One region of the Gluconobacter sp. Dm-73 genome, then DNA from elsewhere that is predicted to be linked to it. Evidence: riboswitches for the same ligand, from Rfam matches in the RefSeq annotation. Region 1 holds a riboswitch; the other holds the start of a gene.
The links. Region 1 has a riboswitch for thiamine pyrophosphate ahead of thiC (phosphomethylpyrimidine synthase ThiC). Riboswitches for the same ligand answer to the same signal wherever they lie in the genome.
Positions count from the first base shown of each region.

Region 2: linked by a shared signal. The riboswitch ahead of JK176_RS04065 (TonB-dependent receptor) and the one ahead of thiC (phosphomethylpyrimidine synthase ThiC) in region 1 are both predicted to bind thiamine pyrophosphate.

Region 1 covers NZ_JAERLW010000008.1:63,638-68,632, reverse strand. The annotation lists gene JK176_RS09960 (FAD-dependent oxidoreductase) at 1-697, opposite strand, end outside; gene thiC (phosphomethylpyrimidine synthase ThiC) at 694-2,487, opposite strand; TPP riboswitch at 2,598-2,731, opposite strand; gene JK176_RS09950 (SgcJ/EcaC family oxidoreductase) at 2,786-3,340, opposite strand; gene JK176_RS09945 (SDR family oxidoreductase) at 3,318-4,064, opposite strand; gene JK176_RS09940 (DJ-1/PfpI family protein) at 4,309-4,995, shown strand, end outside.
Region 2 covers NZ_JAERLW010000003.1:147,898-152,892, forward strand. The annotation lists gene JK176_RS04055 (MFS transporter) at 1-201, opposite strand, end outside; gene JK176_RS04060 (methyl-accepting chemotaxis protein) at 329-1,756, opposite strand; TPP riboswitch at 1,944-2,073, shown strand; gene JK176_RS04065 (TonB-dependent receptor) at 2,166-4,604, shown strand; gene JK176_RS04070 (phosphotransferase enzyme family protein) at 4,607-4,995, shown strand, end outside.

The DNA of each region.
Region 1 (4,995 bases):
CCGTCACCGGCCCCGGACGGGCACTTTCCACCATGGTCGCCCCGATCATGTACCGATCCCCGTCTCTTGGCACGACGTAACAGGGAAAGCGCGGATGCAGCAGCCGGACCGGCCGCGTCAGCGTTACGTCCGGGGCATACACGATCAGCATTTCCCCTCGCACGCCGCGCAGATCGGCGAGACTGTCCCGGGCAGCCAATCCCCGGCAATCCACGACATGACCGCGCGGCGTCCCGGAACGAAAGGCCACGCCTTTCGCAAGCAGCTTGTCACGCAGGCTAGCAAGCGCTTTGCGCGGGTCCAGATGCGCTTCGGTCGGGAAGAACAGTCCGCGCGCAAACCGCCCCTCCAGATCCGGCTCCAGATCGCCGGGGACGACCCAGTCGTGCTGCTGTGTGGCACGCGCAAAACGATCCAGTTCGGCGCCGTCACGCGGCGGGGCGACAACAAGCGTGCCACGCTTTGTGACGCCCGGAACATGGGCCGCCCACCATTTCACCGCCGCCTGCCCCTGCGCCACGATCAGGTCGGGCGCGCTTTCTCCCTCACAGAACGGGGCCAGCATTCCCCCCGCAAACCGTGATGCCGCCTCTGGACTGCCCTCCGGGACGATGACTTCCACGTCAAGACCCCAGTCGGAAAGGGCCGTGGCGCAACATAGCGCTGCAACCCCCTCCCCCAGGACGGAATGGATCATTCCGCCGGTTCCGTCACGGGTACATAAAGCGCGCCGCCTTCCCGGAACTTCCCGGCCATTTCTTCCATCCCAGCCTGCTTTTCCGCTTCCGCCCGGATGTCATGGGAGATCTTCATCGAACAGAATTTCGGCCCGCACATCGAACAGAAATGCGAGACCTTATGCGCCTCTTTCGGGAGGGTTTCGTCATGCATGGATCGCGCCGTATCGGGGTCCAGCCCCAGATTGAACTGGTCTTCCCACCGGAACTCGAACCGCGCGCGGGACAGCGCATCGTCACGCATCTGCGCGCCCGGATGCCCCTTCGCCAGATCCGCCGCATGGGCCGCGAGCTTGTAGGTAATGACGCCGGTCTTGACGTCGTTCCGGTCCGGCAGGCCCAGATGTTCCTTGGGCGTCACATAACAGAGCATCGCCGTGCCGAACCAGCCGATCATGGCCGCACCAATGGCAGAAGTGATGTGATCGTAACCCGGCGCAATATCGGTCGTTAGTGGGCCAAGCGTGTAGAACGGTGCCTCATGGCAGTGCTCTAGCTGCTTGTCCATGTTGGCCTTGATCTTGTGCATCGACACATGGCCCGGCCCCTCGATCATGACCTGACAGTCCTTCGCCCAGGCGATTTTTGTCAGTTCGCCAAGGGTTTCCAGCTCTGCGAACTGCGCGGCGTCATTGGCATCTGCAATCGAACCGGGGCGCAGGCCGTCGCCCAGCGAGAACGACACGTCATAACGGCGGCAGATATCGCAGATTTCATCGAAATGCTCATACAGAAAGCTCTCGCGATGATGATGCAGGCACCATTTTGCCATGATGGAGCCACCGCGGGAAACGATGCCCGTCACGCGGCGGGCCGTCAGCGGGATCATGTGCAGACGGACACCGGCGTGGATGGTGAAATAATCCACCCCCTGCTCCGCCTGTTCGATCAGTGTGTCGCGGAAAATTTCCCATGTCAGGTCTTCCGCAATTCCGCCGACCTTCTCCAGCGCCTGATAGAGCGGAACCGTCCCGATCGGCACGGGTGCGTTGCGGATGATCCAGTCGCGGATGTTGTGAATGTTACGGCCCGTCGAGAGATCCATGACCGTATCCGCGCCCCAGCGGATGGACCACACCATTTTCTCGACTTCTTCTTCCATCGAAGACGTCACGGCCGAATTGCCGATATTGGCATTGATCTTCACAAGGAAGTTCCGGCCAATAATCATCGGTTCGAGTTCGCGATGATTGATGTTGGCGGGAATGATGGCCCGACCCGAGGCAATTTCCTGCCGCACGAATTCCGGCGTCACGAAATCCGGGATGCTGGCTCCGAAATCCTCGCCGTCGCGCGCCTCTTTCAGGGCTTCCGTCCGGCCGATATTCTCGCGGATGGCGACAAATTCCATTTCCGGCGTGATGATCCCCGCACGGGCATAGGCCATCTGTGTCACCGCGCGGTCTCCAACAGCCCGCAGAGGACGGCGTTGCTGCGGAAAGCTCGGAGTCAGACGATCCCCCTGTGCAAAACCGTTATCAGCTGCCGTGATCGTGCGCCCTTCGTACTCTTCCACGTCTCCACGATCGCGAAGCCAGTTGCCCCGGCTGTCCGACAGGCCCTTTGCGATGTCGATGCTGACGGCGGGATCGGTATAAGGGCCTGAACTGTCATAGACATTCAGCGGACATTCACCTGAAACCGCAATCTGCCGCAGCGGCACTGCGATGTCGTGATGCACGCCACGGACATGGATTTTGCTGGAGGCCGGCAGAGGACCGGTCGTAATAGCGGGAATGGAAGCGTTCATGTGGTGTCTCCTCAAGCGCACTCGAAAAGACCCAAGAAACGTGAGGCAGAAAGGGAGCCGCCGCCCCCAGTGCCCTAACGGACACGGAAAAGGCCAGATCGGCCCGAGAAGGACATGCCCTCCGGTCTTCCTACGCCAGCATCAACTGGGTCAGGTTCAAAGGGTCGCCTCACCGTGGCGCCGGTTTCCCGACGTCACCAATTGGCCTCTCAGTCCCCTAGGCGGGACTCCCCTGACAGGAAGCGACAGTGCTGGAGAAGCGTCAGAAGATCAAGAGCAGAGTGCGTCTGCCGTGCTCTTATGGTTCTGCAGCATGAGTGGGAGAATTATCTGACCACATATCTCGATGGATCTTCCATTTGCCATCCTGCTTGAGCAAAACGATCGTCTGTTTGCCGCGCTCGATAACCTGACCTTTGGTATCAAGCATCCTGATTTGAGAAAGGCTGGTTGCAGCGTTTTCACCACCATAAATCTCATAGTGATCGAATGTGGCACCGCCAACGAGATCAGGCCGCAAGGTCTTCTCAAAATAAGCGAGAATGGCAGCCCGGCCGGAAATTGGGTCTGCGTTGGGGGGCAGCAGTCTGGCGTCATCAGTGTAGAGGCGCGAAATTGCCTGAAGATCGCCCTTGGCGAGATCGGCAGCGAACTGCTCGGTCACAGCCTTTACGGCAGCCGCATCCGACGGTTGCGTGCTGGCTGCCATGGCAGGCGCGCATTGCAGAACGAGCGCCATCGAGGCGCCGAGAAAAGAAGCGAACGGTTTTGTAAATGTCATGACGAATGTCCCGGTGATAAAAAGTCGTTGAAGCGATCGATCCTGTATTTCAAAGCTGCGAACAACCGCCATCGACCACCAGTTCTGTGCCGACGACATATTGGGATTCGTCGCTTGCGAGGTAGAGAACTGCAGCGGCGATTTCTTCAGCCCGGCCCATGCGTCCAAGAGGAACGCTCGCAGCGAACTGGGTTTTAAAGTCTTCCACTTCGGTTTCAGAAAGACCGATCTTGTTCAGAAGCGGCGTTTCGATCCCGCCGGGTGCGACCGCGTTGACACGGATTTTGCGACCGAGCAGCTCATAGGACCAGCTCCGCGCGAAAGACCGGACTGCCGCTTTGGCGGCTGCAACCAGCGACAGGGCATGTTTGCCGGTCTGGTCGATAAACGAGGTCGTCAGAATAACGGATGCCCCCTCACGCAGTACGGGGAGTGCCGCCTGCATCGTGAATACGGCACCTTTGACACTGACATCCATGACGTCGTCATACTGACGTTCACCAATTGACTGTAAGGGTGTCGGAATGACGTAACCGGCGTTCACAAACAGAATATCGAGGCCGCCGAATGCCTTCTGGACCTTGTCCGCAACGGAGGTCATGGCGTCGACAGACCGCACATCGGCCGCCAGAACCAGCGCCTCTCCGCCCAGTTCTGCATGCACATCGGCAAACCGGGTTTCATCGCGCCCCGTGACGGCAACGCGCGCTCCTTCTGCGACAAACCGCTTTGCAGTCGCAAGGCCGATACCGCTCGTACCGCCCGTGATGAGGGCAGTTTTTCCCGAAAGTCTCATATCAGATCCCCATATTAGAAAAACGTGACAGGCGTCCCGGACGCGATCACCGTTTCCGTTGATCCTATCAAAACGCATTATGACCTAAAGGACGTATTTCCCTCTATTTAAGACATATCGCCTTGCTATCCACATATGGCGCAAAACAAGGGAAATAGGTCCTTTAGGAAATTCTCACAGAGCATTACGTCTCAAGACCGTCCAGCAACCAGCCCTATGGGGCAGGAGACATGAGGAGACGGAGATGCCTGAAATTTTCGATGAAACCTTCCCGGAAGAATTGACCGAGGCAGGGAGCGCACGGCGGCGCATGATGCTCATGGGGGGCGCTGCGATTGCTGCAACGGCGGCAACGCGCCTTCTGCCGGAAAGCGCACGGGCGGCTGTGTCGGGGACAGCCGAAAAACCTATAGATTTTCTGTTTGCGATTTATCCGAACGGAACACTTCTTGATTTTGCTGGCCCCAACGAAATCCTGTCGCGCATTCCCAACACGAATGTTCGTTTTGCCAGTCCTGAGGGCGGTTTCGTCACGCTGGAAAAGGGCATTGTTTTCGGGCCAACGGAAAAGCTTTCCGATATCGACAAGGTCGATGTCATTTGCGTGCCTGGCGCCCTGAATCTTTCGGCCATGATGAAGCCCGAGACACTGGGGCATGTCCGGCGTCTGTCCGAGACGGCGAGATATGTAACCTCCGTCTGTACCGGCTCTATTATCCTTGCGGCTTCAGGGGTTCTCAAGGGACGGCGGAGTGCCTGTCATTGGGCATTTCTGAACATCCTCAAAGAATATGAAGCCATTCCCGATCCTGCGCGGATTGTGAAGGATGGACGCTTCATGAGTGGCGGCGGAGTAACGGCCGGTATTGATTTCGGTCTGGCGATCGCGGCTGAACTCCGTGGGGCGCAAGCCGCGCAGGAAGTGCAGCTT
Region 2 (4,995 bases), on a different contig from region 1:
GAAAATCAGGAGAAGCGGCGGCGCAAGCTGAAGCGCAGTAACAATCCCGACTGCCGTTGCGTCATGTCGGGTGAGTTCCGTCAGGACCAGCCAGTCCTGCGTCGTCATCTGCATCCAGGTTCCGATATTCGAAACCAGTGCCCCCATGGCCCAGACGCGGTAATTCCGCCGCCCCAGAGATCGGAAGGCCCCGCCCATCATGGGCAGGCCCCGTCATTCAGCGCAGAAAGAAAGAGCGGACTGACAACCATGGGCGTCAGTGTCGGGAATATCGGCTCCGATGTCGAGACATGTCAGGAAAATGCGTCTTTCACTTTCCTGAAAAGCCTCAGAAACCCGCCGGAGCCAGTTCACGGGGTATGGACCCCGGTCTCCTGCCTGCGGCCTGTGCCGGGCTGAAACGGAATTTGGACAGTTCGGCGAACAGATCCTTCGCCTCGTTGCTCAGATTCCGGCAGGCCACATTGACCTCTTCCACCATTGCGGCATTGCGCTGCGTCATCTGGTCCATTTCGTTGATGGCCTTGTTGATCGTCTCAAGACTCTCGGCCTCACCCGTCGTGGAGCGGGAAATGTCTTCAAGCAGCAACGTGATGCCGTCCACATGCTCACTGATGACCTTCATCGAGCGGTCCGCGTCCCCGACAAGCTGGACACCCTCTTCCACCTGTCGGCCCGAAGACGTGATGATGTTGCGGATATCCTGCGCCGATTTGGCCGAGCGCTGCGCAAGCGCCCGGATTTCCTTGGCCACAACGTCAAAACCCTGACCGGCCTCTCCCGCGCGGGCTGCTTCGATCCCGGCATTCAGCGACAGAAGATTGGTCTGGAACGCGATTTCCTCAATCAGGCCCAGAATGCTCTCGACCTGTCGTGACGACGTCCGGATTTCGCCCATAGCCCGGTTGGCCGAATGCATGATCTCCGAAACCACGACCGTCTGCCCCCGCGTTTCAAGAGCCGTTTCACGCGCCCTCACCGCAGAACGCGCCGTTTTGCCGACCGTCTGGGTAATGCTGTTAATGGAGGCGGCAGACTGGGCCAGGGTAATGGCCTGACGTTCCGTCCGTCCGCTCAGTTCCGTCGAAGCCGAGGCAATTTCGGCGGTTCCGTTAGCGATGACGGAAGTCGCATCGGAAATCTTGGCGATCGCCGTCCGGTAGATCTGGATGAGCGTGTTGAAATTCTGCCGGAATTCCTCGAACCGGTCCTGAAAACCGTCGCCGAACATGAAGGTCAGATCTCCTTCCTTCACAATCTCCAGCCCGGCACAGATGGTTCCGATCGTCTCATCCTGCACACGGCGAATCCGCTCGCTGCGGCCGGACAGTTCCTTCTGGATCTGCGCCGCATCGCGCGCTTCTTCCGCCGAATTTTCCTGAAGGGCCAACTGCTTCTGACTGTTCTCCCGGAACAACTGGAGAGAGCGTGCCAGCCGCCCCGCACAGTCACGATGATGAAGGCACGGAATGGTGATGTTGAGAGCGCCACTCGCAACCTTCTCCGTCGCAGCGGTAATCTGCTCGAAAGGCACGGCAATCACATGAATGGCGAACCGGGCGATCAGAAGTGTCAGTCCAACCTGAAACAGCAGCCCCATGCACTGCGACAGCATCTGTTCATGCTGGTAATGAACAAACAGACGGTCACAAAGCTGTTCGACCACAAACTGTACTACGGCGATCAGAACAAGAAGCGCAAACAGCACCTTGATTTTCTGCCGAACATAGGCCGTTTTTTCAATCCAGTTTAGCATGATCGCCTTTATTGACCTCAGGTCTCACGCCCCGTTCAGGCACTGGCGTGATGTTTTTTGAAAACTATACATGTCGTTATTAATAAAGAATGAAGAATACTCTCGAAATTGTTTGCAACACTTCCCCTGCACGGCCCTGACAGAATCTGCTCATATTGACAATTTTCCGTCCCCGGAGGATTGCTGAGGTTTCACCGTGGGGAGCCCCGGCAAGGGGCTGAGATTCTGCTGGCATGACGCTTGTTCGTCATAGGGCGCAGTGACCCATTGAACCTGATCCAGTTCACACTGGCGGAGGGATGGTGGTCGCTGCCTGCCGGACGCATTCTCACGATCCCGCCAGCCAGCAGCTTGACCCTTTCCTGTCAGCGCTGAACACCCATTGCTTGCAGGCGAGGCGTTTTCCATCATGGCCCACGGACACCCCGGAGACTCTGCTGCGTCCCGCCTGCGGTATCATGGCATCCTGCCCGCCCTGATCGGCACCACGGTCTGCCTGTCCGTCGCCCACGCGGCCGATACGAGGAAACCGCAAGCCCATCACACAGCCCCGGCCCCTTCAGCCGCGACTGCACAGCACCCTGCCACTGCATCTGGCCCTGCCGAGCATATTGTCGTCCACCGAATTCCAGACACCGCTTCCGGAAACCAGCCGGGAGGCGGGCTGATCCATCCGCAGGACGGCGTGAAATCCGTCAGCACGGTCAGTCAGGATTTCATTTCCAAACAGGCTCCCATGGCCACGGCCTTCCAGCTTGCCGCCATGCTGCCCGGCGCCAATGTGTCATCGTCCGACCCGATGGGATTTTCTCCCAATACCGACATCACCGTCCGCGGACTCGATAACAGCGCCATCGGTTATGTGCTCGAAGGCATGCCGCTGAACGACGTCGCCGCCTATTCCGGCACGCCTAGCCAGTTCGCAGACAGTGAGAACTATCAGGAAATCGCCCTGTCGCAGGGCTCGGCCGATCTGGACAGCCCGGTCCTGAACGCCGCCGGGGGCCTGATGAACCTGACCTTCCGCGACCCCGCCAAAAAAGCAGGTGGAGACGCCAGCGTGTCTTACGGATCCTACAACACCAACCGCGAATTCATCCGCCTCGACACCGGCGACATCGCCCATACCGGCATCCGTGGCTTCGTGTCCTACTCCCACGGCGCGACCGACAACTGGCGCGGACCGGGACGCGACGAAAAGCAGCATGTCGATTTCAAATTCCTCAAGGAATGGGGGCAGGGCAACCGCGCCAGCCTCATCGGCACCTTCAACACGACCATCACAAGCTGGTATCCCGAACCCACGATGGACACATGGAAATCGGACGGGATCAAAGGCCAGAACAACCTGCTGGCCCATTATGACAGCAGCAATCCGGAAAACGGCGCGAATTACTGGCGTCTGTGGCGGGACGGAGAGCGCACGCTTTACGGCGGCGCGCCGGTCCATCTGACGCTGACCGACCATCTGACGCTGGACGTCACACCCTACGCGCAGCTTGCATATGGTAACTGGCCGGGCGGAAGCACCCTGTCCGAAACCGGGCTTTACCAAGGCACACAGGCCCTGTCCGACACGCTGAACCTTCCCGGCGCGCAGGACGGCGTGGGCGTCGTCCGCGCGGATTACACCCAGCGCAGCTACCGCTCGGGCTTTACCAGCGCGCTTCACTACAAAACCGGCTGGAACGATTTCGTCCTCGGGTACTGGTACGATTACGGTGACGACAACGAGCAGCAGCCCTTCACGGCGGTCCAGACCAACGGCTATGCGCCGGACATCTGGGCGCAAAACGGCCGCGACGTGATCCGCCTGTCCAACGGCGAACGCCTTCTGGGCGGCAGCTTTCACACTATTTCACAGACCAACGCGCTATTCGTCGGCGACCACATGTCCCTGCTGCATGACCATCTGGCCATCGACCTCGGGTTCAAGGCCGTCATGATGAGCCGCGATGGCACGAACAGCATGCCGGGCCCGCAATACCATGTCGGCTCCAACAGCATGGAGCCCCTGCCCCGCCTCGGCGTGCGCTGGCGCATTGACGCGGAAAACCAGATCTTCTTCAACGCCACGACCAATTTCCGCGCCCCGGACCAGAGCGCGCTGTACAACACCTATGACCCCTCTTCGGGCGAAATGTACGGAACCGGATCGGCCGATGTCCGCAACGAATATTCCCTTTCCGAAGAGCTGGGATACCGCCGCACGGGACGCTGGATCATCGGCAGCCTGACGCTGTTCAACTACAACTTCACCAACCGCCAGATCTCCACGCAGGCCGTCCAGAACGGCTCCGTCGTCAGCACGACGATGAACGCGGGTGGCCAGACCTCACGCGGCGTGGACGTGGAAATCGGTCTGCGCCCCTGGCATCATTTCAGCCCCTATGTCTCGGGCGAGTACCTGCATGCCACGATCGACAACGACCTAATGTCGGGCGGCGACCTGCTGCGCACCCGTGGCCGCATCGCCGTGCGCAGCCCGACGCTTCAGGCCGCGGCCGGGCTGAGCTACGATGACGGGCATATCTTCGGCGTCGCCACCGTGCATTACACCGGCCACCAGTACGCGACCTTCATGAACGACGAGCGCGTTTCGGATCACACGACCGGCGATCTCGCCATCGGCTACCGCTTTTCGGACCATATCCATCTGCATCAACCGACCCTGCGGATGAACTTCATCAACATCACGAACGAACACTACCTTTCCGGCGTGGCAAGCCCGACCATGAATGCGAAAGACACGACCGGCGTGTATGGTACCACCATCGCCGGAAGTGCCCCGAGCTACTTCATCGGTGGCGGGTTTGCAGCCCTGTTCACCGCTTCGACGGGGTTCTGAGCATGGCGGAGGCTTCCGGACAGTTCGGCGTCAATGGTCCCGAAAGCAGACGGGACTGGCCCGCCCTGTCGAACGCCGAAGCCCACGATGTCCTCTCCCGTTTTCCGCTTCCTTCCCCCGCGCGGCAGGTCATCTGGCACGGACGACGCCCCTTTTCCTCCACGGGCGTTGTCCTTCTGGAAGATGAAAGCCAGGTTTTCCTCAAACGCCACGATCATTGCCTGCGCGATGCAACAGCCCTTGCGGAAGAACACCGCTTCATCACACATCTGGCTGAACAGGGGGTTCCTGTCGGCCACACATGGCGCACCAAAAGCGGGGAAGCCGCGCTCGATCTCAACGGATCGGCCTACGAAGTCTTTTCCATTATGCCCGGCCATGATCTGTACGA